3 regions of the Salinimonas marina genome follow, and region 1 is predicted to be linked to each of the others. Evidence: predicted binding sites of a transcription regulator. Region 1 holds the regulator's gene; each other region holds the start of a gene.

What was found. Region 1 encodes LexA, which represses DNA repair genes until DNA is damaged. Its sites were predicted from a motif close to TACTGTATNNNNATACAGTA; they were not measured.
Region 2: a site for LexA is predicted at 2,422-2,441, ahead of IT774_RS18075 (class IIb bacteriocin, lactobin A/cerein 7B family). Genes of this name have one in related genera too.
Region 3: a site for LexA is predicted at 4,372-4,391, ahead of IT774_RS15550 (LexA family protein). Genes of this name have one in related genera too.

Annotation. Positions count from the first base shown of each region.
Region 1 covers NZ_CP064795.1:3,614,381-3,624,827, reverse strand. Annotated here, with positions in the region: gene IT774_RS16315 (GAF domain-containing sensor histidine kinase) at 1-788, opposite strand, end outside; gene IT774_RS17615 (UvrD-helicase domain-containing protein) at 1,121-2,503, shown strand; gene IT774_RS16310 (UvrD-helicase domain-containing protein) at 2,416-3,954, shown strand; gene IT774_RS16305 (hypothetical protein) at 4,048-4,821, shown strand; gene IT774_RS16300 (zinc-dependent alcohol dehydrogenase family protein) at 4,933-5,943, opposite strand; gene IT774_RS16295 (YehS family protein) at 6,014-6,505, opposite strand; gene lexA (transcriptional repressor LexA) at 6,712-7,341, shown strand; gene coxB (cytochrome c oxidase subunit II) at 7,747-8,913, shown strand; gene ctaD (cytochrome c oxidase subunit I) at 8,941-10,447, shown strand, end outside.
Region 2 covers NZ_CP064795.1:2,937,166-2,947,612, reverse strand. Annotated here, with positions in the region: gene IT774_RS13195 (ABC-F family ATPase) at 1-782, opposite strand, end outside; gene IT774_RS13190 (winged helix-turn-helix domain-containing protein) at 991-1,371, opposite strand; gene IT774_RS13185 (DUF3718 domain-containing protein) at 1,644-2,045, shown strand; gene IT774_RS18075 (class IIb bacteriocin, lactobin A/cerein 7B family) at 2,506-2,565, shown strand; gene IT774_RS13175 (VanZ family protein) at 2,861-3,097, shown strand; tRNA gene IT774_RS13170 (tRNA-Ile) at 3,402-3,478, opposite strand; gene IT774_RS13165 (MbnP family protein) at 3,766-4,590, shown strand; gene IT774_RS13160 (hypothetical protein) at 4,693-5,022, shown strand; gene IT774_RS13155 (DUF3718 domain-containing protein) at 5,333-5,665, shown strand; gene IT774_RS13150 (response regulator transcription factor) at 5,665-6,546, shown strand; gene IT774_RS13145 (CidA/LrgA family protein) at 6,622-6,999, shown strand; gene IT774_RS13140 (LrgB family protein) at 6,989-7,735, shown strand; gene IT774_RS13135 (response regulator) at 7,955-8,950, shown strand; gene IT774_RS13130 (PAS domain-containing protein) at 8,951-9,442, shown strand; gene IT774_RS13125 (Lcl C-terminal domain-containing protein) at 9,509-10,447, shown strand, end outside.
Region 3 covers NZ_CP064795.1:3,457,726-3,468,172, forward strand. Annotated here, with positions in the region: gene IT774_RS15540 (helix-turn-helix domain-containing protein) at 1-3,355, opposite strand, end outside; gene IT774_RS15545 (HAD family hydrolase) at 3,660-4,169, opposite strand; gene IT774_RS15550 (LexA family protein) at 4,408-4,812, shown strand; gene IT774_RS15555 (Y-family DNA polymerase) at 4,809-6,077, shown strand; gene IT774_RS15560 (YebG family protein) at 6,218-6,505, shown strand; gene IT774_RS15565 (ATP-binding cassette domain-containing protein) at 6,676-7,323, shown strand; gene IT774_RS15570 (ABC transporter permease) at 7,317-8,651, shown strand; gene IT774_RS17825 (methyl-accepting chemotaxis protein) at 9,984-10,447, opposite strand, start outside.

The sequences.
Region 1 (10,447 bases):
TCCAGTTCCGAAATTGTATGCTTTAACACTTCGGTTAAATTAGTGCAGGTGGTTTTTTTAATTGGAATGCCCTTACCCATTTGGCCGTGAGTAAAGTCCATAATATTGTCGGTCAACAGGGAAATACGCTTGGAACTGTTCTCCATTCGCTTTAACACCGAGGCTGCTTCTTTGGCGATGGGCATCAGCTTTAATACATCCAGGCCCATCATAATGGACGACAGTGGTGTGCGTAGATCATGCCCTAAAATCGCAATGTATTGCTCGCGCAGATGCGCCATCTGCTGCTCTTCCTGCAGTGCCTGATTGGCCGCACTTAAGCGATATTCGGTGGTAAGCTGCCGGGAAATAAGCTGTGCGAACGACTCAATCATACTCTTGGTTTTTTCAGTTTTGAGTCTGACGGGTAATGGGTCAAGGCCACAAAGCGTACCAAAAAAGTTTCCCTGGGCATCATAAATAGGCCAGGAAAAATAGCTTTCAAAGCCAAAGTTTTTCGGGATTGGATGATTGCGGTATTGTTCATCCTGTTGCACGTTGTCGATAATAATCGGCTGGTTGGAAATTCTCACTACGTCACAAAAGGTATCACAAATTTCCAGATTATCGCCGGGCAGCAGGTTAAAATTCACATCGTCAAGCACTTCACAGGCGGTCCACTTTTCAGGAGTCACCCGGGAGATACACACAAAGCGTAAGCCGGTGGTGTCGGCAATCATACTTAAGATGGTCGGCACCGACTCAAGTGTCTGTATAGCTTTAATATCCTGTTCGATGGATGTGTCCATGCCCAAAAAACTACCTGCCCTTGTAAAATGTCATGATAGCAGAAACTACTGGACTCATGACGGGATATTCATCAAAGAGGCTATGCATATCATGCTGGTAAAGAATTCGCAATGAAACTCGTTGATTCCAAGGGGCACTGCTTCGGTTAACCCATAAGGTGGGCACCGGCGGTGCCGGGTTATGTGTAAGCAGACCCGGCAAAAAGTATGGTAAGGCAATGCGTCCAACCCAAAAATAGCTTAACATTCGCTTCTTTTTGGATTGTCGGTGTGCCCGCATTGAAGTGACTGCCTGGCGCCGGCATATTGTAATATTACCAGGGAAAGCCCCTATGTTTGTACAATTGGAGTGTCGGCCGGTGTTGGCGGGTCGCTGGTTTGGGATGCCCGGCTTACGCCTGGATGAACGCCAGCTTGTGGTACAAAGCATGGCCGGCCCCCGATGTATTGACCTAAGCGCTCTTATCGCCTACCCCCGCTATTTTGAAGGGGTCTTCAGCGCCCGCTGGCAACTGAAAACCCGGGACGGCACCATCATGCTGCGCTGGCTGCCCAAACAACAACTGACCCGGCTTCACCAGCAGGTTACCCGGCTGCTTACCCATCAGGCGCAAGAGCGGGTGGCGGCCGTCCACCGCCGGTTTGTGCTGCAGGCTGGCAACCGGTATCTGCGTGACAGCCAGCAGCCCGGCCTGGCCGGGGAAGTCGCTGTAATGCTTGCGCTTTACCGGCAATCTCTGCCCGAATCGCAGACCTTACCTGACCATACCCAACGCACCTTAGATAAACTACAACAGGTACATCCCCTAGGCGATTATACCGCTACCTTGCGTCAGCGTTTTGAGCAACAGCAAAAACAGCAATACACCGATTTCTTTGCCCAGGCTGAAGCGCATCCGCTAAACCGCGAGCAACAACAGGCAGTGATTCGAAACAATGATCGTAATCTGGTGCTGGCCGCCGCCGGCACCGGTAAAACCTCAGTAATGGTGGCCAAGGCGCTGTATCTGCTGCAAAGCAAGCAGGCTAACGCCGATGAAATTCTGATCCTGGCGTACAACAGTGCCGCGGCTACTGAGTTACGCGAACGCCTGGCGGCGCGCGCCGCCAGCCTTGGTTTATCCCCGGTACCGGCAAACGCCCACCACTCAGACGTTGCTTCAGGCGGTGCCGGGACCTTACCGACGGTGCTGACCTTTCATGCGCTGGGACGTCAGATTTTGAAGCACAGTGGTCACAGCCTGCAGCTTTCGCCATTGTCCCAGGACGAGGAAGCCCTGCAGCGCTGGGTCGCCGACTGGCTCAGACAACAGTTTGAACACAGTGAGTGTGTGACCAGCCAGCTGATACCGCTGGTGTGCGCGCCTGAGCCTGAGGAGCAACAGTATAAGACGGACTGGGTCACCCTTAATGGGGAAAAAGTTGCTCACTACCGGCACTGGCTCATCGCCAACTGGCTAGGTATGCATGGTATCGAGTATCAATACCAACCCCGTAATGCGCAAGCCTGGCCTACCGACAAGCCCCCGGGAGTTATCGGCCGACCTTTTTGCTGGTTCATGAAAATGTCTATTTGCTCTATGTGGATCCGGATGCCCCTGAGCTGGCGCTCCACTGGCAACAACAGATGGATCAGCAACATACTGTGGCGCTGGACGTCAGTGATCAGCAATGGCTGGAGGGCACGTTTTTACAGGTACTCCGCCGCCAGATAGGGGCGCTAAGGCCGTTAGAACAAGTGCTATCGGCTGGGGATATCTTCACCCGGTTCCATGAACAGGGCCTGCTGGCTAAGGCGTTGCGGCGGTTAACCCGGGCATTAACGGTCGTCCGGGCGCAAAATCTTGACGATCAGACGCTTGCAGCGCGCTTACAACACTACCCTCCAGCCAGCGCAAGGGTGTGGGCCAGCGCCTTGCAGCGCTTGCATGAGGCTTATCAGCAACAGCTGCACAGCACCGACAGTATCGATTTTGACGCCATGATTGTGCAGGCCGGTAACCTGATTGGCTCACAGCATTACCAACCCGGATACCGCCACATTCTGGTGGATGAATTTCAGGATATATCGGCGCCGCGCATGCAGCTGCTGCAACAGTTATTGGATAAGGGCCCCGCTCCTACCCTGACCGCCGTGGGAGATGACTGGCAGTCCATCTATCGTTTTTCAGGAAGTCAGCTGGCGTTGACGACACGCTTTGAGGCGTATTTTGGCAGTCATTGTCTGACCCTGCTTCAACAGACCTTTCGTTATAACAGCAGCATTGCGCATACCGCCGGCTTGTTTGTGATGCAAAATCCGGAGCAGTATCGAAAGCAGGTGGTCAGTGCCCATCAAAGCGACACCCCACAGGTGTTTCTGCTCGATGATCAGATTTATTCCCAACAAGACCCGGCCCAGCGGGCCAAACAGGTGGTCATGGCGCTGCGTAAACAAAATCCTGAGGCGAAAATCGCCATTATGGCGCGTTATCAGTTCTGGTTGTCCCAGGCCAAAGAGGCGTTGCGGCCACTATCGCAGACGCATCTTTGCTACTGGACCTTTCATGGGGCCAAGGGCCTGGAGGCTGATCATTGTATTTTACTGGGGTTTAACCAGGGCAGCCGGGGCTTTCCCGGCGCCAGTCAGGATGATGCATTGGTAGAAGCGCTGCTGCCCAGCGTCGATGCATTTCCTTATGGCGAAGAACGCCGGCTGTGTTATGTGGCGCTGACCCGGGCTCGTCATAGTTGTTATATTATTGCTGATCCCCGTAAGCCATCACCCTTTGCACAAGAGTTACGCCAGCCTGAGTATCAGGTGAAAACCTTAAGTGAACGGTTTGGCCAGAGTCTGCCCGAGGCCCGGTCGCAAGCCACCGCCTGCCCGGAGTGTGAGCAGGGAGTGCTAACCCCGGTCCAGGGTCATGACGGGCTGGTTTATCAATGCACCACCGGCGAACCCTGCCCGGCGCAAATCCGGGTTTGTCCTGAGTGTCAGGCACCTGCGATTGCTCAAAAGACCCAGTCGGTATGTGTCAAATCCGATTGTCAGTTTACCCAACCATTGTGTCCGAACTGTGCGCGACCACTGGCGCTGCGTTCAGGGCCCAATGGTCAGTTTTATGGCTGCACAGGGTATGGGGCAGCCAGTGAACCGTGTCGTTTCACCACCGCGGTGCGCTGACCGGGCGGTTATCGTTTTTTATGCGAAGCCTGTTATTCTCCGCCGTAGTGCCTATAATGCGCACCATTTTTTGCAGATAGGGTAACAGGCCATATGAGACTGACAGTGATAGGAGTAGGATTAGGGTATTGGTTGAGTGCCGGCGCGGTGGCGGCCAACTGGAGCGAAACTGAATTGCACCTGCAGCAGGGGCAGCTGAATCAGCCCTTCGCCTCGCAACCAGGCACCGATATCGATACCACCGTGGTGACGTTCCAGCATGCCAGTGGCTGGGACTATGGCAGCAACTTTTTCTTCTTTGATTACGCACGTACCGACAATGGCGATACCCTGTATGGCGAGTGGTACCCGGTTTTTAGTAGTCAGCAGTTGCTGGATGTGTCTTATTCCGGCCTGATTAGTGATATTGGTCTGGTGGCCGGCATTAATGCCGGACCTGATGCTGAAGTGCTTAAATACCTGCCCGGTATTCAGATCAACTGGAACCTTCCCGGTTTCAGCTTTTTCAATACCCTCATCACCGCCTATATTGATGACAGCAATGGCATCGACGCAGGCGGCGCGCCTAAAGAAGACGACAGCATGATGGTGGATATTGCCTGGCGTTATCCTGTGACGATTGGCACTCAGAATTTTTCTGTAGAAGGGCATGCTGAGTATATCGACTCACGTGGCACCGAGGTGCCCACCGTGCAGGTAAAAGACTGGCTGCTGACCCAGGTTCAGGTGCGTTGGGACGCAGGTCAGGCGTTAACCGGTACTCAGGACAAATTGTTTGTAGGTATTGAATATCAGTACTGGAACAACAAGCTTGGCACCCACGAGGATGAAAGTGCGGTGCAGCTGTTGGGTGTCTGGCGCTTTTAACGGTTAAGTGGTCAGCCTGGCGAAGCACCTGAAAGGGCCCCGCCATGCCTTTTCAGGTCAGCGGTGGTCGCCGAGGCTACCACGAGCACAGAGGCCACCAAGCGCAGCCGGTTAAAAGGTCAGCACCACTTTACCCACATGTTTGCCGGCGGCCATATACGCAAACGCCTGTTGGTATTGTTGCCAGTGAAATTCACGGTCAATAACCGGCGCCAGGTGGTTGGCGTGAATGGCATTACACAATGCCTGCAAAGAGCTTACCGGGCCAACAGCAATGCCGCGTAAGGTGGCATGGGCCTGTAAAATCTGTAACGGGTTGACGCTGCCGTCTTTACCGCCCAGGTAGCCAACAATATTGATTTGCCCGCCCGGCGCGATGCAGGCCAGAGACTGGCTCAGGGTATTGGGCCCACCGACCTCCACAATATGGTCGACTTTACGGCCCCCGGTTAGCTCAATCACCTGTTCGGCCCATTGCGGATGGGTTTGATAATTGACCGTGTGCCGGGCGCCCTGCTCTTTAGCGAGCTTTAGTTTGGCGTCGCTGGAGGACAAGGTAATGACCTGCGCACCATGCATCAGCGCCAGTTGCTGGGCAAACATCGAAACCCCGCCGGTACCCTGCACCAGCACCCAGTCACCGCTTTGAATATTGCCCTTGGTAACCAGCGCCTGCCATGCCGTGACGCCGGCACAGGGTAGCGTCGCTGCCTGCGAAAAGGATAAACCTTGCGGCATGCTGACCACCCCATTGGCCGGCATGACCTGATATTCGCTTAAACACCCTGGCAACGGGCCGCCCAATGATTGCGCGCCCGGTGAGTCGGCCAGCTCGCCGCTTTGCCAGCCTTGCCAGAAGCTGCCGACTATCTGGTCGCCGTTGCCGACACGGGTTACCCCGGGGCCCACTTCAACCACTTCACCGGCGCCATCTGACAAAGGGACCAGGCCGGCAGGAAAGTCTTCGTGGTACTGCCCATTCACAACTTCCCAGTCACGATAATTAAGCGCCGCGGCTTTCATTTTTACCAGCACCTGACCGGGGCCCGGCGAGGGAATATCCACCGCCTGGGTTATCAGATTCTGCGTGCCGTAGGCAGTACCAATAGCGACTTGTTGCATGTTCACTCCGCAAATTTAAACTGAGTTATTACAACGCAACAAGCAGCCGTGGGGATCGAAGCCCCGTCAGTTAAGACGGTTTTTTCGGACGCGCGTCGGGCCGGTGTTCAATCACCATACCCTGCAAAAAGTTGCGTAATAGCTGGTCTTTACAGACACGGTAGCTACGATGATCGGGCTTGCGAAACAGGGCGGTTAGTTCGCTTTTGCCTACCGGAAAGTCTGCCGCCCGCAATATCCGGATCATGTCATCCTGCTGATAATTCATCGCAATTTTTATTTTGCGTAAAATATCGTTGTTAGACAGTCGCTGGTTAGCAGCCAAAACCGGCGGCGCTGCGCCTTCTTTGCGGCCGCGTTGTTTAATGATGAGTCCATCTAAAAACAGACCAAGGGTTTTGTCCCGGCATGGCAAAAAACCAGGCTCCTCTTCACGCAGCATCATGGCCGCCAGGTACTCTTCTTCTAATGTGTAATCCATAAGTTTGAACACACTGAGGGTGGCGCGGTTGTCCAGACTTAACGCAAAGCGCAAGCGACGTAACACATCATTTAAAAGCATAAAGTACCAACTGGCAGACAAAGAAGCCTAGTATACCTGCTTGCCACCCTCACCGATATGCCGGGGAGGGCCACTATTGGCATAAAATGCGACGGCGACAGTGTTAAAAAGTTAAACAAATTATGCATAAAATGGGGCTCTGGCCCTTGCGATTTGCAAGTTCCTGTATATACTCATAAATAACTGTATGTAAAACCAGGCTGTTTATGCGTCCACTAACCCCCCGACAAACCGAAGTACTCGAACTTATTAAAGCCAATATGCGAGATACGGGTATGCCCCCTACCCGGGCGGAAATCGCGCAGCGGCTGGGCTTTAAGTCGGCTAATGCGGCCGAAGAACATCTTAAAGCATTGGCGCGCAAAGGGGTGATTCAGATCCTGCCGGGCACCTCCCGGGGGATTCGTCTGACTGCGCCCCTTGAAGATGAAGCTGCCAACGAAGACCACGGTTTACCGTTAATTGGTCGGGTGGCCGCCGGCGAGCCTATTCTGGCGCAAGAGCATATTGAGAGCCATTATCAGGTGGACCCTGATTTGTTCCGGCCCCACGCTGATTTTTTACTGCGTGTAGATGGCATGAGTATGAAAGATATTGGTATTTTAGATGGCGACTTGCTTGCCGTACATCGCACCACCGATGTCCATAATGGTCAGGTTGTGGTCGCGCGGGTGGAAGATGATGTCACCGTAAAGCGGTTTGAAAAACGTGGCCACGAAGTTTTATTGCACGCCGAAAATGATGAATTCTCCCCGATCAAGGTCGACTTGTCGGCTCAGCCTTTTACTATTGAAGGGTTGGCCGTCGGCGTCATTCGCAACGCTGACTGGATGTAAGTACCCCTAACGGCGACCTATGGTTGCCGTTTTTTCCCCCTATCTGTATCCCCTCTTCTTGCTGAACGGCTACCCCTCTTCTTGCTGAACGGCTACCCCTTAATTGCGGACTGCTTTTCCGTGTTTCTGTGGTTCTGCGCGTCCCAAAATTGGTTGGCGTTGCTGTCAACCTGACCACCATTGCCTGAATGGCCCTAAAGCCTGCTGAGAAACAGTGGCTTGAGGTTTTTTTGTATAAAATTTTACCAAAACACTAGACTCTGCGTGAAATTTGTTTAATTCTTATACCGTTATTAACATAAGAATAACAAATAGATAAAACCACCAATAACGAAATTGGTCGTAACAACACGAGTCCACAGCCACACAGATGCGCCTGGGATTCGTCCATCAGGGAGGTGCTGAGTGATCAGGCTCACGAATATCGTATTGATGGCTTTGGGGACGCTAGCAACAACCACTGCATTTACCGGTGCATTCGCCGCCGATGGCGCAACAGGGGAAGCTACCACACTCAATTTGCGCAAAGGCGTAACGGATATCAGCGGGCAGGTTTATGACCTGCACATGTTGATGTTTACCATTTGTGTCGTCATCGCTGTGGTGGTGTTCGGCGCTATGTTTATCTCTATCTATCTGCATCGCCGCTCTCGGGGCGCGCAACCCGCCAAGTTTCATGAAAATGTCAAAGTGGAAATTGCCTGGACGGTGGTGCCCTTTCTCATTCTGGTATTTATGGCATTTCCTGCAGCCAAAACACTGATTGCAATGGAAGACACCAGCGAGCCGGATATGACTGTGCTGGTCACTGGATCCCAGTGGAAATGGCATTATCAATACATGGATGAGGACATTGGCTTTTATTCGTTGATGGCCACCCAGCGTGAACAAATCGACAACCGTTATGAAAAAGGCCAAAACTATTTATTAGAAGTTGACCGGCCGCTGGTCATTCCTACCGGTCAGAAAGTCCGTTTTCTGATTACCTCCGACGATGTCATCCATTCCTGGTGGGTGCCGGATTTTGCCGTTAAAAAAGATGCCAATCCTGGTTTTATTAACGAGGCCTGGACCAAGGTGAATGAGCCCGGATTATACCGCGGACAATGTGCGGAGCTGTGTGGCAAGGATCATGGCTTTATGCCCATTGTGGTCATTGCTAAAGAACCGGCTGAGTTCAATGCCTGGATGAGCGATCAGCAGCAGAAAAAACAGGAAGCAGAAGCGGAAGAGCAACGTTTACTGGCCATGAGCATGAGTATGGAAGAGCTCATGACCGAAGGCAAAAAGGTTTACAACGCCGCCTGTGCTGCCTGTCATATGCCTAATGGTGAAGGTCTAAAAGGCGCATTTCCGGCGCTCAAAGGCAGTCAGATTGCTCTGGAAGATATGCAGGGGCATCTTGATATTGTGGTCAACGGCAAAGCCGGCACCGCGATGCAGGCTTTCGGCAAAATGTTGAGCCTCAAAGAACTGGCCGCAGTCATCACCTACGAGCGCAACGCCTGGGGCAATAATACCGAAGAACTGGTTCAGCCCAAAGATGTTAACGCATTCATCAATGGCCAATAGGAGGGCATCATGACGAAACCAACCAACATGACATCGCATGAGGCCACGATCGATAACGATCATCAGCCGTCGGCAGATGCACACGATCCGCACGATCACCATGATCATCATATTCCTAAAGGGTTAATGAGATGGGTACTTACCACTAACCACAAAGATATCGGAACGTTGTATTTATGGTTCGCTTTCATCATGTTTTTGGTGGGCGGAGCAATGGCAATGGTAATCCGTGCTGAATTATTTCAGCCCGGGTTACAGATTGTGCAGCCGAATTTTTTCAATCAGATGACCACAGTACACGGGCTTATCATGGTGTTCGGGGCGGTGATGCCAGCCTTTACCGGTCTGGCTAACTGGTTGATTCCCATGATGATTGGCGCGCCGGATATGGCTTTGCCCAGAATGAATAACTGGAGCTTCTGGATCTTACCTTTTGCCTTTGCCATTTTACTGGGCTCGCTTTTTATGGAAGGCGGCGGTCCGGCGTTCGGCTGGACATTTTATGCGCCCCTGTCCACCACTTACAGCAATGACAGTACCGGCCTGTTTGTATTTTCCGTTCACATAATGGGGATCTCTTCCATTATGGGGGCGATTAACGTGATCGTAACGATATTTAACATGCGGGCACCCGGCATGACCTGGATGAAAATGCCGCTGTTTGTATGGACCTGGCTGATCACAGCTTTTCTGCTGATCGCGGTCATGCCGGTGCTGGCGGGGGCGGTTACCATGGTGCTCACCGACAAATTCTTCGGAACCAGTTTCTTTGATGCTGCCGGCGGTGGTGATCCGGTTATGTTTCAGCATATTTTCTGGTTTTTTGGTCACCCGGAGGTCTACATCATGATCTTACCGGCGTTTGGGATTATTTCGCATATTGTCCCGACCTTTGCCCGAAAACCCCTGTTTGGCTATGCCTCGATGGTGTATGCCACCGCGTCAATTGCGCTGCTTTCGTTTGTGGTGTGGGCGCACCATATGTTTACCACGGGCATGCCGGTCTATATGGAAATGTTTTTCATGTTTGCCACTATGCTTATCTCGGTACCGACCGGCGTCAAAGTATTCAACTGGGTAGCGACCATGTGGCGCGGCTCGATGACCTTTGAAGTGCCGATGATGTTTGCCTTGGCCTTCATTGTTTTATTCACCATTGGCGGATTATCAGGCTTGATGCTGGCTATTACGCCGGTGGATTTCCAATATCACGATACCTACTTTGTAGTAGCGCACTTTCACTATGTACTGGTGACCGGGGCTATCTTTTCCATCATGGCGGCCGTGTATTACTGGCTGCCTAAATGGACCGGGCGGATGTTTAATATCACGCTGGCCAAATGGCATTTCTGGTGCTCACTGATTTCGGTAAATGTCCTGTTTTTCCCTATGCATTTTGTAGGTCTAGCAGGGATGCCACGGCGGATCCCGGACTATTCGTTGCAGTTTGCCGACTTTAATCAATGGATCAGTATCGGCGGATTTGCTTTCGGATTATCGCAGCTGATCTTTTTGGCGCTGGTGATCCAGGCGT
Region 2 (10,447 bases), 680 kb from region 1:
TCAGCAGACTTTTTCGCATTCTCGCTATGCAATTGTTCCTGCACCAGCGCGGCCGCCTCGCTAAAGGCATCATAATTACCCGGATACACCCGCAATTCACCATAATCAATGTCGGCCATGTGGGTACATACCGAGTTTAAAAAGTGACGATCGTGGGAGATGATAATCATGGTAGACTTACGCTTGTTCAGCTCTTCGGCCAGCCAGTGAATAGTGTAAATATCCAGGTTGTTGGTAGGCTCATCCAGCAGCAGAATATCAGGCTCAGCAAATAAGGCCTGCGCCAGCAATACTCGCACTTTGCGGCCCGGCGCAACTTCCTTCATTAGGCCAAAGTGGTACGACTCTTCAATGCCGGCCGCATTAAGAATGTCGCCGGCCCGAGCTTCTGCCGTATACCCATCCATCTCGGCAAATTGCGTTTCCAGGTCGGCCACCCGCATGCCGTCTTCTTCGCTCATCTCGGGGTTGCTATAGATAGCATCACGTTCCTGTTTGATTTCCCACAGTTCACGATCGCCCATAATAACGGTGTCGACCACAGTCATCTCTTCAAAAGCGAACTGATCCTGGCTCAGGATCCCCAGCTTGGTCCCCGGTGCAAACGAAACATTGCCGGCAGACGGGGTCAGCTCACCGCTTAAAATTTTCATAAAGGTCGACTTGCCTGAGCCATTCGCGCCAATCAGGCCGTAGCGGTTGCCGTGCCCAAATTTAGCAGAAATGTTTTCAAATAATGGCTCAGAGCCAAATTGCATGGTGATGTTGGCAGTGGTAATCAAATCAGGTATCCAGAGGGTAAAATCAGAAGAAAAACAGGCTCTGTACCAGAGCCGAGGGCGCGCAATATAAAGAAATAGGGCCGCTGTGTCGAGGGAATTTTGAGCGATGTGCCAGGTTTAGTTCCATAAAACGCCCCAGGTGTTCTTATAACTTCATGATAAAAATGAATTTATAGGGCTTGCCAGGCTGCAAAGCAATGTTGTTAGCTCAAGGCTTCAGACGCCATCGCTCTAGCCATTGCCAGCAATTTTGCCACCAGGATGTCTTAACGGGGGAAGTGGCCGACTCAACCACCAGGTGATAGCCGGTTTTGGGAATTACCTCAATATGCCAGGCGGGCGTATTGGGTAAGCAATTGAGTTCTTTTTTTAATCGATAAATCAGGTGATTTATCAAATCTTCGCTAACCACATTATTGTGCTGCCAAATGGTCTGGCGTATTTGTTCGCGGGTGACAATGCCCTGGGGCTCTTCCAGAAACATCGCCAGTAATGCCGCACACTGTGGTGATAATGTTTTGGACTCTCCCTGAGCATTGCTTACGGTATGGGTACTGCCATCGTAGTTTAAAAACGAAGAGGGCTTCATAAAAAAGCCTGCTCGGACGGAGTATGTACTTAAAATAATAGCACAGCATGAAAATGTCGGGGTCAGTTACCGCCGAACAGAGTTCCGGTACCGCCTAAAGGGCTGAATGCTATAGAAATAAAAACATCATGTTTTTTTCAGCATATTTTCATGTAACTTTCACGGTTTTATCAGGGTCTGATATCAATAGTGGGTATAAGCTTACCGAGTCTGTGCAAATGTATTGCCAGCGCTGTTCCCGCTCACACCGACTCACGCCGAAGGAAAATGTCATGAATAAATTAAAAGTTCTACCTCTTGGCCTAACAGTTCTAGCGCTATCTGCGGGTTTGAATACCGCAATGGCCGACAGCTACCCTAAAGAATTGGAAAAAGATTTAATTTCTATCTGCCGGCATGCTGCTGAAAATGACCGTGTGGATCTTCATCGTGCGGTATTACAGATAGTGCCGGGCAAAAACATTGCCGGCCCTGCATATCGTATGGTGGGTAAAGGGTTAATGTGCAATGATATGACTGTAGCAAATTTTGCCAGCTATTATGGCGCGGCCGATACCCTGCGGATTCTGGAACGTTTCGGTGACCCGTTAAAACCAAGGGTCGAAATCAAAGATCTGGAAACGGCTCGAATAGTACCTGAAACCATCAATGCGGTACTGGTGGCCGCAAAATAGCCAATTCGCTATTCATTGGCGATAACATCGTACCACCGATACACAAGACGATTCAGCAAGCTTAATTTTCATTCTGGCAGAAGCGTTCAATAGGGCAGTATGCACAGCTTCATCAGATAGCATAACTTGCACTCAAAAGCCAAAAAGCGCAAAGGAAACAGGCACAAACGGCGAACTGTAGGTGACCCAACCATTGTAATAGGCTGAATCATTGTGGCGGTAAGCAACGCGGTTATCGCGACCTTTATTGTCTACAACATTACGCAGGCTTCAGCCCTGACTGCGTAACCTCCTACCTCAAGGCGGATTTGTCGGTTTCAAACCGGTAAATCCGTTTTTCTTTATGCCAGTTTTTCCTCTTTCACGATTCTGTCAAAACCGTGCTACGGAACAGTAGCGCGTAATGCAGTGTTTTTGTACTTTTTAAGTGGCAGGACAATCCTGTCTTAACAAGGAGAATATGATGAAAGAGTTAGATAACAAGGATTTGGAAAATGTCAGCGGGGGGTGGCGCCGATAGTATACGGTATAGCTGGAGCCTATGCCTATGAAGCCATGGGTGGCAAAGCCGGCATTGACCGGTATTTTTCCAATGGCTGGGCATCCACCAAGTCTTCCATACGTTACTGGTATCGTAAACTGAACTGATCAAAAGGCGCCTGCCCCAGGGCAGGCTTTAAGAACATGGAAAGAATATTTTATTTCTTGATTGCTGTAGTGGCTTATGTCCTGTTCTGCTGGCAGGAGGAAGCCGCCCCGGCTTATTGGTTTGCGCAGAATCTACCTAGTTTTTTAAGTGTGTTTATAGGGGGGCGTTGCTGGCAATGTGGCAGGGCAACTACGACGAATCGGATTTTGTGTATTATCTAATTGGCGCTTGTCTGTATGAGATTTTGCAAATTTATATCCCTGAACGCACGTTCGACTGGTGGGATATTCTCGCCATTCTGATTGGCGGTCTGTTGTATTATGGCTCGGCTAAAGCGGTAACAAAGATCAGAGCAATGCTGAAAACCTGGACCGGTAAATTTCTGAGGTTATATTTATCCTGATGATATTTTCAGCGGTATGCAATCCGCCAGGTATATTCCCGGGGTTGCAAAGGGGATCTTCTAAGACAAGTTCAGGGCGAGCTCAGGATACTTTGAGCCGGCTCGCTGAAATTACCTGGCGCGCATTCTTTGTCTGCGTTCTGACTTGTCCCATCCACAAAGACGAAGCAATACGGCGGTTTGTCTAAGCAAAATAGGGTGTAACACCTACCAAGGAAAAAGCGTACCGACTCAGGAATACAGAGGCGATGGGGTTTACACTATCGCTGACAGTTGAAATATGTCAGGCTTTGATTGGAATAGATGGTGGCCCCTCCCAGACTCGAACTGGGGACCTAACGATTATGAGTCGTGTGCTCTAACCAACTGAGCTAAGGGGCCTTTAGATACGTGGTCGTCAGTCATAGTTGACGACAAGTGCCGCGAAGTATAAGCAGTTTTAAATGGCTTGTCACCCCCGCCAGGTTGCCTTTTTATGCCCTCAGATTCTAACCGCTGATTTTATCACCACCGCAGGCGCGATAAATTGCATATTTTGAGCGATAAGCGGATAATTCTGGTAGGTTTGCGGTCTAAACTGCCATAGGCACCCTGAGTTAAAAGCGCTAGACTTGTGCCCTTTTATTGCAATAACAGTGTGCCCGGATACACGACTCAGGAGAGGGACGATGTTGGTTAAACAAGGCTTGGGTGTGATGCTGCCGGTGATATTGCTGGCAGGGTGTGGCTTTTTTGAAGATCCGCCGCCGGCCGGTCATATTCCGTTGCAATTTGTAGATTTAGAAAAAAACGATGCCTGTCAGTATGAGCTGGATGTCAATAATCGCCGCTGGCGAGTGGAACATCTGGCGTTTTATTTATCTGAGCCCAGGGTGCGTATCGAAGGACGCTGGCAAAAGCTGAGCTTTATTCCTGGTCCGATGCAATCCAAAAAACTGGCGCTTATGCAGTTTCATCATGCCTGTGATACCCAGAATAACCATACCACTATCAAATTAAACGCCAACAAGGCGCTGCTTGATCGTGCCTCGGCCATCAGCTTTACCATCGGGGTGCCGTTTGATGATAATCATCAGACGGGAAAGCAGTCACAGGCGCCTCTTAATCATGCGTCCATGTTTCAGTCCAAACAAGCCGGCCATTCGTTTATGCGGATTAACTTGAGTGACCCAGACGAGGACGAAACCGGGAAATCGTGGGCGTTTATGCTGGCCAGTGGTATGTGTCACTCTCCTGACGAGCACGCCCCTATCGTGCGCTGTGATAAACCGAATCGGGTAACGCTGGATTTACCAATGCGGGCGAATGTGGAAGATTTACGGCTGACCGCCAGGCTGAGCCAAATTCTGTTCAGAGCTAACCTGACCACGGCGGGGGATTGTAATCTGGCGACCCCTGAAGGCAGCGAATGCCGTAAAGTCCTGGCCAATTTGACCGGCCGTGAGTGGATCCGCTGGGATGCGCCCACTCGGGTTTACTTAAAGCAGGACTAAGGTATGGTCTTGAATAACCGGTATAATGTGCAACGCCATTTTTTATTTGCTATATTTTGCTTTTATTATTTAACCTGTTAGCCAGCTTGTGCGGAGATAATAATGACAGACAAGCCCTTTCTGGTCAGTGGCCGTAATACCATTATTCATAAGGTACGAAAGTTTGACCTGCTTATACTCAATGGCGATGATAATCCGCCGGTTTTGGTAACATTTCGTGGCCTGAAAGCGTTCGAAGGCGATATCCCCGAAAACAAGCGTGACGCCAAAATGGCGGATATGGAGCTGGTGGATCTCACCGCCGGTGAAGTGTTTGGTGATGAAAAGACGTTAGTGTTTGTGCAAACACTAAATGGTAAAGAATATAAAGTCGATTACAGTAAAACCGGCTCAGGCAGCTTTATCAAAATTCATCAGGACAGCACGTTCTAACCCTTTTGCTCGTCATGGAGAGGCCGCCAGGTTTCTCCTGCATTTTTCCCCCCTTCTTTTTTTGGTTTTGCTCAACCAGACCGCCTTTTTTGTGATTGCTGGCTAAGTAGCTGGTGACGGGTGTAACAAAGTATGTGGCTAACACGATAAACAGCCGCTAAGAAAGTTAAGTTATCGGCCTTAATATGCGCTTTATCGCAACAACGCAAATACCCGCGACTGAACGAAAGCCGCGTCACTTTTTATGATTTTAAGCCTACTGTATCTATGAACCTGGCGCATTTGTCAGCTTCCTCACGGAGATACCACCATGCTTAAATCTATCACACTTTGCAAAAGCCTGATTACTGCCGGTCTTGTGGTTGGCGCCACGTTAGGAGTAACCGCTCCTGCCTATGCTGCTTATCCGGCACATATGGAAGGCGATCTTATAAAAATCTGTACGGCTATTCGTGATAACCGTATCGGCCGCTTACAAATGGCAGTGCGCCACAGCGGGCTGTCTTATCGTCAGCTTCAAAAAGGCCTGGTGTGTAACGGCGATGATATGCTGACATTCGCGGCTAAACATAAAGCGGCCGCCACCGGACAGTTGCTGACCCGTCGCCTGGGCATCCGTCAAACCTTAACGGCTTCACGATAATGGCTGCATCATCACCGGATGTTAGCGACCAGCCAAGCGGGTCTGACAGCCCGCGCCCGGGTCGCTCTGGTGGTGGTATGGTGGCACCGGCAAACGCTGGCTTAACCGCCTTTTTGATGTTCGCCCGCAACGACGCCTATAACCGGCTGGCAACTGAGATTTTACAGTATCCCGGGCTGGTAGGGCAGGTAAGCCACCTTAGCGCCGCCCAGTTGCCGCAGGACACCCAAGACCGCCTGGCGGAGAACCCATTTATTGTATGTGACCAGGCGCATTTTGGTTATCTGCAGTCCCGCAATATTACGGTTCCCTGGGTGGTTACTGGCGACTCCAATGCCCTCGCGATGCAGGCATTTGCTGCTGGCGCCGATGGATTTTTAGAATATCCCTGGCAGATCCCACAGCTTAAAAAGTCTCTGGAGCGAATCCGAATGCTTATACGACGGCGGACCGAACGGCAGTTGTACCGGCAACTTACCCGCTTGCTGACCCATCAGATGCATCTGTTGCCCGAAGACGTATCCGACTGGGTAGAGCAGCATATGCCAGACTCAGCCGACCAGACTGTTACCTTTCGAAGCGACGGGGCCTGGTACAGCTTGCCTTGCAGCCGCATTGTCTGGGTTGAGGCGGCGGGTGATTATATGTGTGTGTACACTGACACGGAAAACCATATTGTGCGCATAACCATGACACAGCTTTGCAAAACGCTGTGCCCGCACCGGTTTGAACGGGTAAATCGCTCGGTATTGGTAAACCGCGCCTGGGTGCGCCAGGTACTCAGAACTAGCTCAGGCTGCTGGGTGGTACTTGATGATCATACCCGACTCAAAATCAGTCGCCGCTTTCTGGCGGCGTACTGGCAACAGCAGATTAAATAAATAATTACCGGCTCACTGGTAGTCACGGTTTGCCTCAAGTACCCTCTTAATCATCACCCATCTTCGTTATTTTTCATGCGTACCTTGTTTTTTTCAGCGCTGGGCTTGCTGATGCTGGTCTTATGTTATCTGGCTGGCGAAGTGATTGTGCTTACTTTTAACTTACCCTTTCCCGGGGCGCTGGCCGGTCTGCTGGTGCTTTTGCTGTTGCTGCTGTTGAAAAAACAGGTGCCTCAGCCACTTCATCTGGGCGCCAAACCATTGCTGACACATATGACCATGCTGTTTGTGCCCGCCGTTACCTCGGTGGTGTTATTTGTTGAGGACATTCAGCATCACTGGCTGGGCCTGAGTCTGGCTATTGTTGCATCGACGCTGGTTGCCCTGGTGTTATCCGCATGGATAAGCCAGTGGATTTTTGCTTTAAAAAAGGGGCCTCACCATGACGTTTGAACAAGCCCTGAATACGGTGGCGACCCAGTTTATGCAGATGACCGAAAATACGGCTACCCTGCCAGCATTGGGGTGGCTGGGCGCCACCTTAGTAACTTATACCGCCGCGTTATGGCTTAACCGGCGTGCAGGGGGTCACCCGCTGTTGCATCCCCTGGTGCTAACCACGGCGACGGTATTGATGTTAATTGCCGTTGTACAAACAGAATTAAAGCAGTATCAACAATATACTGCTTTAATTCACTGGCTGCTGGGGCCTGCCACCGTCGCTCTGGCCTTGCCGATGTACGCACAATGGCAAAAAGTGCGGGAATTGGGCTGGCGTCTGGTGGTGGCGGTGGCAGTGGCCGGAACCCTCGCGCCAGTGCTGGCCTGGGGATGTTTATACCTCACCAATGCGCCGCTGGCTTTGCAGCTCACGATGCTGGCTAAATCAATTACTACCCCACTGGCCATGGAAACCAGTCGTATGATCGGGGGCATTCCGGCGCTGGCCGCTGTATTTGTCATTACCACCGGAATAGTGGGCGCCATTGCCGGGCCATTCACCTTCAGGCTGTTACATCTTACCCATCCTCAGGCCCAGGGCATTGCTTTGGGTAGTGTTACGCACGCAATTGGCACCGCACGGGCGATAAGTCTGGGCGAAGCACAGGCTGCCATGGCCAGTCTGGGTTTGTGTGTGAACGGCATTATGACCGCCCTGGTGTTACCGGTGGTTATTCGCGCGCTCTAGGCAATTATTCGCTCTAGGCAGTCGGCCGCCCTGGGCAGTTCCTTGCGCTGGTTTGTCGGATGCCCTGGGCAGTTATGTGCTCTGCGCAGTCTGGCGTTTTAAACAATTGTGGGTGAGAGGCAATATTGATCTTATGTTGTATGGACATCTGGCCGATACCTGCTAAAAGTTTATCTTTAATTTTTATTCTCAGTTGCAACGGGGTGGTAGCCAAATACAATGTTTTCGGTCTTAGTATGTGACGATTCAATGGTGGCGCGAAAGCAGGTAGCCAAAAGCCTGCCACAAGACTGGCAGGTGTCGGTACACTTTGCCAAACATGGTGAAGAAGCCATGCAATTGCTCAATGAAGGCAAAGGCGATCTGTTATTACTGGATCTGAATATGCCGGTAATGGACGGTTACGACACCTTAAGGGCGATTCAGACTGCCGGGATGCCGGTTAAAACAGTAGTTATCTCTGGTGATATTCAGCCTGAGGCGCGCGAACGCGTGACCGCGCTGGGGGCATGCGATTTCATTCGCAAACCGGTGGATGCTGTCAGTTTGGCTGCGACTTTGACCAAACACGGTGTGCTGACTGGTGCCGATGCGACCCGTGCAGACGACGGTGAGCTGGACCCTTATATTCGCGACTGCTATCAGGAGATCACCAATATCGCCATGGGGCGGGCAGGGGATCACCTGGCTCGCATCATGAACGTATTTGTGCATCTGCCGATTCCTAATGTAAATCTTATCGAAGCCTCAGAGCTACATATGATGCTTTCTGATATTGAGCGTCATGAAGAAGTTTCCGCGGTTTGTCAGGGCTTCATTGGTCCGGGCATCAGGGGCGAGGCACTATGTATATTAAGCGACTCCAGCTTTGACGATGTAGCAAAAATTCTTGATGTAAAAGGCCCGGTCGATGATCGCATTCAACTTGAGCTGCTGATGGATGCTGCCAGTATCCTGATTGGTAGCTGCTTGACAGGTTTGGCCGAGCAGCTGGATGTGGTATTTAGTCAGGGACACCCCGTGGTGTTGGGACAACACCGAGCCATTACTGACATTATCTCGGCCAATCGGCCCACCTGGCGGCGTACCCTGGCCATTGAGTTAAGCTATGGACTGGAGGGGTATGAGGTTCGCTGTGATTTGATTTTGCTGTTTACTGAAGACTCGATGGACACAATGAACCGCAAGCTTGCTCATTTACTGGAGGATTATTAAATGACGGACGCCTTACAGGAGGTGCAGGAATTTCACTGGATGATGGACATGCTCCAAACCGTGGATGTGGGTATTGTGGTGCTGGATCGCCAGTTCAGAGTCAAAATCTGGAATGCGTTTATGGAAAGTCACAGCGGGCTATTACCCAGCGAGGTCCGCGAAAAGTCCTTATTCAGCTTGTTCCCGGACATTAATTCGGCCTGGTTCGAAAAAAAAGCCCGTCCGGTTTTTGAGTTAAAAACCCGGGCGTTTATGACCTGGGAACAACGCCCATATTTATTTAAGTTTCCCAATTATCGGCCGATTACAGGGAATGAGCAGTACATGTATCAAAATATCACATTGTCGGCCCTGACCTCTGCTAACGGCATCGTTGAAAACATCAGCATGATGATTTATGACGTGACCGATATTGCCGCAGGTAACAAACAGCTGGAATCGCTGCAGGTAACACAAAGTGAGATGTTGGAACAACAACAGCGCATAAACTGAGTCTGGCTTTGGCAAATAATAACGGTTGCCAGCTGATGTTGATCTTTAGGATGTTGCGGCGTTTATATGAAAAATTCTCTTTCTTCTTCTTCGGTAATACGGCTGCGCGCTGTGTTGCTCACCCTGGTTTTAATTTTTCTTAGTGGCTGCGGAGGCGGTGATAGCAGCTCAGACAGCGATAATATTTCACCGGTGTTTGCGGTTAATGCGGGCGCCGACGCCCAGGCAAATGAACAAACGGTGGTATTTTTATCGGCTCAGGTTTCAGGTACCAGCGACACGCTGACCTATCGCTGGCAAAGCACGCCAGAGATGACCATCGAGCAACCCGACGCCAGCTTACCCGAAGCCTCGGTGACGCTTCCTGAGCTCAGTAGCCAACAAACCTATACGGTGACAGTAACGGTGACCAATACCCAGGGTAAAGCCGTCTCCGATTCGCTGGTGATCACCGTTTTGCCGGTGAACGAGCCGCCCCAGGTCGCCATCACTGCCCCGCCAGCAAACGATGAGGCCGGACGCTACGCTGCCGGTATTGATATTACCCTTGATGGCAGCGGTAGTACTGATGCTGATACCAATACACCGGCCAGCCCTATCTCAAGCTGGTTATGGGAGCAGCTGGAGGGCGTGGATGTGACCAGCGCGTTGGCGTTAGATGGCCCGACCATTTCGTTTACCACACCGGTGGCCAGTACCGAGCAATCCTTACGGTTTCGGTTAACGGTGGAAGATGATGAAGGAAGCAGCAGCACCCAAACCATTGTTATGCTTATTCAGCCCGACACGGATACTCAGCCGGTGGTGGACGCTGGCCCGGGGCAGGGCGTCTTCAGTGGTGAGCCCATTATCTTAAAGGGGACCGCCAGCTCCAGTGTCTCTTCCGCGCTGCCTTTGCATTACCAATGGGAAGCATCCAACAATCAGCAACTTTCCATACTACAGCCTGACGCATTATCGACCTATGCTATTGCGCCAAACGTCACCAGCGCGCAGTCATTCTCA
Region 3 (10,447 bases), 160 kb from region 1:
AACCGTTTTCTTCAGGCATTCGTAAATCGCACACGACCAGCGCTACTGTCACCAGCTTCATCACCTCAAGCGCCGCCTGCACAGAACTTGCTTCAATACAGCAATAATCCGCCCCAAGACGCTCCTTCAGATAACTGCGTAACGCGGCATCATCATCCACAATAAGAATGTTAGGCCGTAACGAGCTTTGGGAAGAGGACTTTCGAGGAGGCGTACTGGTGGCAGCAGCGAGCGGTGACGAACCGTTCTCTTCCAGGGAAACCAATGGCAGATAAACATTAAAGCATGTGGCCTTTTTAGATTTTGTTTCAATGTCTATCCATCCCTGGTTTGCCAATACCAGTTCCTTCACCAGGGCCAGACCAATGTCCCCGCCCGAGGTTGCTCCTGACTCATTTTGCTGGGTAAAGCGCTGAAATATAGTCTCTGCCTGCGTCGGCGTGATAAGCCCGACATTGTCGGTCACGGCGATAATCAGTTGCAATCCTTTGCAGCGTGCGCTTATCTGAACCTTGCCTTCCGGCGGTGTACAGTGCAACGCATTGCTGACCAGATGCAGTAATATCGTTTCAAGGGAGTCACGGAGCAAGTAAATCTCCCCCCGTGTGCGAATATGTGCCTCCAACCTCTGATTGTTTGATTCCGCCAGTGACCGCAGATTCCCGACAATATGCTGAAAAATAGTATTCAGATTGTAATTCTGGCAAGGCAATTTTTGTATACTTTCAAGACGATCGATTTCAATAATCTGACTTACCAACAAATGCAGCCGATTTGTATTGTCTTCTATCATTTCCAGCCGTCGCGGTGTTTCCTCATCCTCAGGATTTTCGATAATCTGCCGTACCGGACCGGATATCAGGGTAAGGGGCGTCTGTAACTGCCTAGAAAGATTTGTAAAAATCTGCTGTTTGCGATCAAGAATGTGGTGAATATAATTTTGGGTGTCTTCTAATAATGAGTGCTTCTCTTCCACCTGCCCCTTCAACACCTTGCCCTGCTCAGCATCTCGCCGCTTCAGTCTAAGTGCTGCGTAACCCACCATTATCATTAACATCGCCGCATATATCGCATAGGCTAAGGGACTTAGCCACCAGGGAGGCAATACCACAATACGTAATCGGGTAACTGGCTGCGGATGATATGGGTTGGTGACCCTGGCCTCGAGAGTGTAGTTGCCATGAGGCAAAGAAGAAAAAACTAACTTAGAACTTGAATATTCACTGACTATCCAAAAATCATTCATTCCTTTTAGCCGATACTCAAAATTTAGGTACATATGTTCGTTTAGATTTGCAATCGACAGGTGCAAGTCGATAAACGCTTCGTCTGCGGTTAGTGTTATCTCTTCAAAGTTGCTGTATTTGACTAAACGATGCTTTATGTTCAGATAGTTATTTATAGATTTATTAAAAGTTTTAACATCAACTATAGCCACCTCATTTAGTTCATATCTGGCTTCATTAATATACTGCAATAGTAATTTATCATTGATGACGTAAGTAAAAATATCTCCCGCGATTACACTTATTTCACTTCCAGAAGTGACCGAATTGTATTCAAAGTCCACATCAGAAATGCCATAGCTAGTGTGAATCCTTAAGGTTTCAAATGTCGTATCATTAAAAATGTATAAGCCAGAGTTTGTTGTAATGAGGTATATATTTTCATCTATTTCTGCCAAACCTCTAATGTATTTGAAGGGGAATCGCTCAGAATAAGAAAAGGGTTTTCCCTCGATAATTTTAAGCAAACCCTGGCCCGGTGTACAAATCCAGATTGCCAGGCTTTGGCTTTCATACAAACAAGATGCGTCAGAAAAGAGCAAGTCTGATATCTTTGTGGCTTGATTACCATGCTCGCTAAAGTCAATTTTATAAATACCATCTGATGTTATGGCTACAAGCAGCATCCCTGCTTTAGAAAAGCTCAATCTTTTTATGTCTCCACCAGCTACCGACGACATAGCCCCATTTTTATACAAAATCACCTTTTTCTCAGTGTGACTTGCTACCAGAATGGCCGATTGTCCTTCGCCATCTCGTACTACTGACTCAACATAATCGAAGCTATTATCAAACTCAGTAAGATGTCCTTGCAAATAGACCTCTTCACCTTGCGGACGGACTCTAAAGATTTGACCATCACCACTAATTACATCTATAAAGTCATCAGTAGCATTTAGTAAGTAAATAAATGCTTCCGTATTGAGATTTATAACTTTATTTTTTGTACTGCTCTTCTTACTGATGGTTAGTGTACCCAACCCGCCCGATATTATGTCACCTTTAGTGCCAATCTCTATATCGGAGTAATTTTTACCGCTAAGTGTGAGGTCGTGCCCTAATAAAGACGTTGCTTTGGATTTTTCAGAAAGGTAAAAAAGGCCTTTTTGGGTATCGGCCCCATATAATCCTCCAGCGTTATCAAAATCGAAGTCTAATACAATCTCGACTAATGAAGACGCCAACAGAGGATGAAGGTGGGGTGGTGCTGTGAGTTTATGTTTTTTTTCATCGACAACAAACAACCTTTCAGCCGCAGCCCAGAGTGTACCAACTGGATCTCGCTTTAGTTTTTGAATAGGCTGCCTTGGAGTGGTCGAAGGCGTGCGGTTTCGGGTCAATACTAAGTTAACTTTTCCGGTGCTTCTTGATAAGGAGTAAACAGCCTCAAGGCCGGCAACAATTAGAGCATCGTCTTCTATCAAAAATGCTGACACTCTCTCTAGTTCTGAAAAATTCTTTTTAGTATCAAACGTATTTATTGCTTTAGAGCTTATAGATAGATTGCGCAGACCTAGATAATGATCCAGCCACCATACCTCGTCCCCCGAAATATCGACATCAACAACTTCATGATCAATACCGGCAGCAATATCATCGAGAGAAAACTTTACATCAAGTGTTTCTTTATCAAGAACATAGAGGTTTCGAACAGTGTTGATAACAATATTTTCGTCTGTTGTTCGAACACTTTGGACATGAGCAATATCCTTTATATCTGGACTTACCCGAGAAATCTTTCTGGATTGTCGATCAAGTTCATAGATGCCATCCCCATTAACGCTAACCCAATATTTTCCTGAAGAGAACTCTGCTATATCGATAACAAAGTTACTTCTTAATATTGAGTTCTCATCGTCGAACACAATTGTTTTATTACCTATCAGGCCGAAGAGTCCATTCTCGCTTCCCAGCCATACTCCATCGCTACCAGCTTGAATAGACCAGATTACTCCAGTCGACTTTCCATCAAAGACTTTTGAGAAAGACATGGGGACAAGGTTGGAGGCCTGACCTCCTGGAATGAATCCCGCTAGTATCAAAATAAGGACAAATATCCATTTTTTCATTACAGAACTTATCCTTGTCCCAATTTTATAATTACTTATTTAAAGTATCTTACATAATAGTGCAGGTTATAAAATTATACTTAAGGACAAATCATGAAGAGTAATGCGATAAAGAACCCCCTGGCCCTGACTGAATTAAAAGAAAGTGAACTTCAGAATATTAGCGGAGGAGTAATAAATATAAAATATAAATTTTTTCTTATATTACCTTTTAAGCCTACTCCCCCCAACCCACCCAAAACTAAGTTTTAGAAGGGGTTTATTTTATAAATCATTATTTTATATTGTGTTTTTTTCACGAAGCTTAAACCATTAGAAATTGCATGCCGGCGCGCTGGGCGGCTTGCTGGTCGTAGATAAAGTCGCCGACATACAGACACCGGGCCGGCGGGATATTCCAGCGCCGGGCTACCGATAGCAACGCGCTGGGGTTTGGCTTAGGTGGAGCATCCTCACGAGTCACCACAAGATCGATAGGAATGCTGTTGTTACTAATTTTAAGGCGGGTGGCGGCAATGCTATTGCGGGTAACTATTGCCATCGGTAACTGACGATCTGCCACTGTCTCCACCAACCATTTTCCGGTTTCCAACCAGGCCGCATTTTGTGCATCCGCTAATTCCTGATCAAGAATATATTGATGGGCTTGCTGCTGAAGTTGTTTATCGGCAAGCGAATCAATGTGAACTAATATGTCGCCTTCTGCAGGACAACCTAAATGCGATTTAATAACCGAAAAATTTAATTCTGAGGCGACTAAAGTACCGTCTAAATCAAAAATCACACCATCGATATTGCTAAAATCAATATTCATTACATCTCACTGTATGGCAAAACGAACCGGAAAAAACGTGCGCTGCTATAAAGTTACCTTAGCATGAAGTTGTTCAGGAACTGACTCAATTAAGTTTAATAAACCGATACGCCAGCAATCTGTTTTTTTCTTTATAGTTTGCAAATGGTTACCGTATTTGGGTCATACCTTTGTTGCACAGTCGTGCATCTCCTTTTAGAATAACTGTACATACATACAGTTAATTTACCTGATTACCATGCTAAAGTTTATTCCTATACGGGCGCAGGCCGGCATTGTGGGGTTCGAATCTCCGGCTACAGAATACAAGGAGCTGGGGCTGGACCTTGATGCGCTGCTCATCGAACATCCCAGTGCGACCTATATTGGACTGGCTCAGGGTGAATCCATGACTCGGGATGGAATTTTTGATGGCGATTTGCTGATTGTTTCGCGCGCGGAGCCAGTCACTGATCTGTGCATTTGTGTGGCTAATCTTAATGGTGTGTTTGTGTGTAAACGGGTGGATATCCGACATCGACGATTACTTTCGGGCTGTCCTCGAACTCCACCGTATCAGCTAACTGAAGACGATGACTTTCAGATAGAAGGCGTGGTGATCCGCTCAATTCGTATTCACAAGCCTTTGCGTCAGACGCTATGAGTATCGCGCTGATTGATGCCACCAGCATGTATGCCAGTGCCGAAAAAATCTTTGACCCAACGATACGTAAGCGGCCGGTGATAGTGCTAAGTAACAATGATGGCGCTATTGTCGCTATGTGTCCGCTGGCCAAACGTCTGGGTGAGTCATTAGGCATTAAAAAGTTTGCTCCTTACTTTATGCACGCCAAAGCCGCCAAGCAGGCCGGGTTTGTGGTGCGCAGCAGTAATTATGAGCTGTACGCCGATATCAGTCAGCGCATGATGGATACCTGCAGTCAGTTTGGCGAAACCCATATTTACAGCATTGATGAGTGTTTTATGCGGTTTCCCGAGCACTACAATATGGCCATGCTGGAAGCGCTAGGTCACACTATTCGAAAAACAATCTGGCGACAGGTTCGGTTGCCGGTAGGCGTGGGGTTCGGGCCCTCATTAACGTTGGCTAAGGCGGCTAATCATGCCTCGAAAAAGCTGCCAGGGGCCATGGGGGTAGCGTGTCTTAACAATGAAAATACCCGACACAGAGTTCTGACCCAGATGCAATGTACCGATATCTGGGGCATTGGGCGACGACTTGGCAAGCATTTAAACACCATGGGTATAGCGAACGCGTGGCAATTGTCACAACAATGTCCCGCCCTGATGCGCAGCCGGTTTTCGGTTTTGGTTGAAAATACGGTACGTGAGCTTTCCGGCGAACGTCGATTCAGCTGGGATGAGCAACGGGCAGCAAAAAAAGAGATTTATTCGACCCGTAGTTTTGGTCAGCGTGTCTCTGACAAACAATTATTACACCGCTCACTTATCGGCCATGCTGAGGTGGCTAGCCGCAAACTCAGACAACAGGGCAGTTTGTCTGGGGCGATGATGATTTTTGCTGCGTCCTCGCCGCATGACACTCAACCCTTTTATAAAAAGTCGGTAATGCATCGATTTGCGATGCCTACCGCTGACACCCGGCAAATGCTTAAGGCGGTAGCGGCCTCTGTGGAAACTGTGTTTAAGCCTGGAGTCGAGTATTATAAAAGTGGGGTGGGCCTGATAGATTTAGTGGCTGAAACGCATCACCAGGGCGATCTTTTTGCTCAGTCTGATGATGATAGTGCCTTAATGAGCACCCTGGATAAAATAAACCAGCGTTTCGGGCGCAACAGCCTCAATTTTGCCAGTAAGGGCTCCCAAACAGGGTTTGCAATGCGCCGTGACTTTTTATCCGCCTGCCCGACCACCCGCTGGCAGGAAATCCCGACCATAAAGTGTTGAGTAAATTCTGCTCATAACAGGCTCGATTAGGTTATTCTATAACAGGTCGAACAATAGCAAAGTGGTTGCATTTTATACTGTTTGCATATACAGTATTTGTATTGCGTTATAAATTTCAAATTACCCATGTGGAGCAAATTATGGCGATCACCGTTCAGTATGTTGTAACTCATAAAGATGTGGAGAAACTCGTGACCACCGATAAAAAAGCCGCTGACCAGTACGATAAAATGCTAGATGCCGCCGACAATCTGGCGGGTTATCTCACTGCGATGGGAATAAAAATGGAAGAAGACAAAATGGAAGAGCTGTCTATTCTGTTAGCTAAAAACAAAGACGCGGTCACTAAGCTTTTAAAGGGTAGCGCCCTGGATAATGTACTGGATGCTAATTCAGCGGAAGTGGTTAAGCTTCAGGCTGGTCAGTAGCTCTCTGCCTGATGGTACCCGGCGATAAATTACCAATGTGTTTAAGTCTCTAAATTTGATATAAAAGCCGGAGAAACCCCCTTTATCAAATCAAGGTGACTTCTCTGAGTTTTGTAACACAGCCGAATACCACATCCTCGCCTTCGCTGGCGGTGGACCTTCGCAGTATCATGTTTCGTTATCAGGGTGCCGCCCAGCCAGTGTTGAAAGTTGATAACTGGCAAATAAACCGGGGCAGCCATGTTTTTGTTGAAGGCGCTTCCGGGTCGGGAAAAAGCACGCTGCTTAACTTATTGACCGGGACATTGCAGCCTCAGTCCGGCACCATTTCCTTACTGGGGACCTCTTTTTCGTCGCTGTCTATGCGTAAAAAAGATCAGTTCCGGGCCCGGAATATTGGTGTAGTATTCCAGCAGTTTAACCTTATTCACTATCTCAGTGTCGCGCAAAATATCGAGGCCGCAGCCTATTTTGCTGGCCGTCAACAATACTTTTCTTTAAATGCGGTGTCCACGCTTCTTGAAAAACTGCAATTACCTAAAGCTTTGCTACATCAAAAAGCCAGTGCATTGAGTGTTGGTCAGCAACAACGGGTGGCCATTGCCCGGGCACTGATAAATCAGCCTCAGCTGATGATTGTTGATGAACCGACTTCGGCCCTGGATGCCAATGCCCGGGACAAGTTTATGCAGTTGTTGCTGGCAACAGCTACCGACAGCACGCTTATTTTTGTGAGTCACGACACCAGTTTGGCGGAGTATTTTTCGCACCATTACACGATGGAAGCATTAAACTCAGCCCGGAGAGATGTATGTTAAGCCGTATTGCTTATGCCAGCTTACGCGAGCGGCGCGCCTCGGTTATGCTCACCTTGCTGTCTATTGTGATAAGCGTAAGCTTACTGGTTGCGGTAGAGTTTGTTCGCGGGCAGGTAAAACAAAGCTTTACCCGCACCATCTCTGGAGTAGACCTGATTGTCGGCGCCCCTACCGGGCAATTAAACCTGTTACTGTATTCTGTATTTCGCATGGGCAATGCCACCAGTGGTATAGCGTGGGAACAGGTACGGGCGCTTGAGCAGCATAAGTTAGTTGACTGGGTCGTGCCCATTTCTTTGGGGGATGCGCATAAAGGGTATCGGGTAGTGGGTACAGACAACCGCTACTTTGAACATTTTCAGTATGGCGACCATGAACCGCTCACCTTTAGCCAGGGGGCGGCTTTTAGTAATGCCCATTCTGCGGTTATTGGTTCGAATGTCGCTGCAACGCTAAACTATCAACCTGGCGATAAGTTGGTTCTGTCCCATGGTTTAGGCAATGTCAGCTTTCGTCAGCATGAGCAGCATCCGTTCGTCGTTACCGGGATACTGGCCCCCACAGGTACGCCGGTAGATAAAGCGGTGCACGTTACATTACAAGGCATCGAAGCTATGCACGAGGCGCCTGCCCAACCCCGCTCCTTACGCAAACCCTCCGCTTCTGCTGCCGAGGCGGGGGAACAGCCTCAGGCTTCTCATCATACCGCCCGTTCGACATCACCAAACAAGGGCAAAGCAAAAAATGATAACGAGGCACATCAGCATACCGTCCCTGAACAAGTCACCGCCGCCTTTGTGGGCCTGACCAGTCGGGCGGCAGCGCTACAGTTGCAATATCAGTTAAACCAGCGCCAAAACAATCCGGTGTTGGCAATTCTGCCTGGTATGGCACTGTCGCAGTTATGGAGCCTGATGAGTAATCTTGAACGGTTGCTGCTCGCCGTCTCGGCGCTGATTTTGGTCGCCTCCCTGATAGGGCTGGTGACCATGCTGCTTGCCAGTATGCGTGAACGTCGCCACGAAATCGCCGTATTGCGAGCCATGGGCGCAGGCCCGGCGACCATTTTGTGGCTGATTCAGGCCGAAGCTTTATTGATAAGTGCCTTTGCCTGTGTCCTTGCAGTGGAATTGGATGCGCTGCTGTTTGCCATTTTCAGCGATACATTGAGCACCCGGTTCGGGTTGTTTCTCAGTGGTAGCCTGTTGACGATGCATACCGGAATTATCATTGCCTTGGTTTTGGCTGCGACCTGGGTTTGTAGTTTTGTACCGGCAATGGCCGCTTACCGCCAGGCTCTGCACGTGGGCCTTACCCAGCGGGGCTAAGCCTATCTGGATAGGATTGCGCTTCGTTTGTAGGCTCAGAAAGAAAAGTCAGATGGCGCCAGCCTGGCTCTGCTGACCGCCTCTGTTCAAACCCGAGAAACATCTAGGGTTTTATCAACAGCACCCTTCGTTTGCAGGGTGCCTTCTATAGAGCATATTTGATTTATGGGGTTTGCCACGCTGCTTTGCTCTGCTGCCGATAACAAATGTTGCATCGCTGGCTGCAATAGGGTCTGCCGGCACGACGTGTTAGCGACCAGGCAAATCTGGTGATCTCTGATTAATCGGCGCACTGCCGCCAACTCTCCACGGCCATCCAGCAAGAGCAGAGACAACCTGTAGCCGCAAAGGTACCGCTGATACTGTTTGTGGCCTGGCTAGGCTGTGTGGGGCAGCCCCGCATGCCTCATCATTTAGCAGCCCTGCCAATCTCTTACCACACCCCACCTACCGCAAATCATAGCAGTACAGCAAGCATACCATGGACTCTGGTACGTTAGATTCAGGCTCCCCTTTGCTTTTCAGCTTCACTATTGAATAAGCCAGGTCGGCAGAGCTTCTTATCATACTCGTCACCCGGAGTATGAGTTATGAACACGGTCAACAGCACAGCCACCATCAGTGCAAATCACAGGAGGTTTTCCTTGTTTGCGGGGCGCTTTGGGCTCGCGACCTCATGCATCTCTTTTGTGACTGTCCAGTGAGGCCGCTCAGCGAGGCCGGCGTTTGTGACTGTCTAATGAGACTCTTGTTTGCATGCCGCTTTGAGCTCGCGACTTCATGCATCTTTTTTGTAACTGTCGAGTGAGATTCCTTTTATGACTGTCCAGTGAGACCGGCGTTTGTGACTGTCCAGAGAGAATGGCACAACTGCCCTCATGTAGGCGTGCAGCTTTCTTATCACAATATGCGGGGGGCGTGAGGTTATCGCGATGGAGCGCACCAACAAACCTGAATGTAAGGCGGAGGATCTGCTACAGGCTTTGGCTAACAGGCTTATATTTATGCATGATTTTGGTACTGACTTTGGTGCCTGACTCGGGTGCCTGGCCCTGATGCCCGACGTACTTTATGGGATCGGTCCACAGCTATTGGCTTGCAAAAGAGTAAATCAGATACCCCACACCACAGCCTATTAGGCTTACCGTGGTAGATGGTGGTGCTCAGAAAAAAAACCGTGGTGACAAGGCTACAGCCGCGGGGCCAACCGATGCCCCGAATGATTCGGGCGCCATGGTAGGGTGAACAAGAGATCTGAATAATCACAACAAAACCGCCACGGCTATCACCATGGCGATTTTGCTAAATCAGGTGGATGAAGGTGAAGAACGCTTAGTTCAGTATACGAGCTTCCAGACGATCCAGTTGTTGCATCACTTCTTCACTGGCCTGTTCCATTTCTCTTATTAACCGCTGCCCACGGGCCTCATCACCAGCAGCTGCAGCTTCAATAGCGCTCTTACCGGCTTTATGAACCAGGCTATGGGGTCGTTCAAGCCGGGCGAACGCATCGTTTTTGCCCATTTTAGTGCCTTGTTGCGAGTAGTACCATTGTCCCAGACGACATTGGGTGTGGTCAGCAAACTCATCGGCGGTTTTGTTACTTTTGCCACCCAGCACCGCATACACTTCGCTTTTCCAGACCACGTGATCAAGCTTCACGGACTGGATAAATGTCTGGTGCGACGCACTGTTAATGGTTTGGCGCATGCTTTCACAATGATCCACCATCTTGTCGTAACTAACATTCAGGTCGTCGACCCCACCAGCCAGCTGGGTATTATTTTCCTGTAACT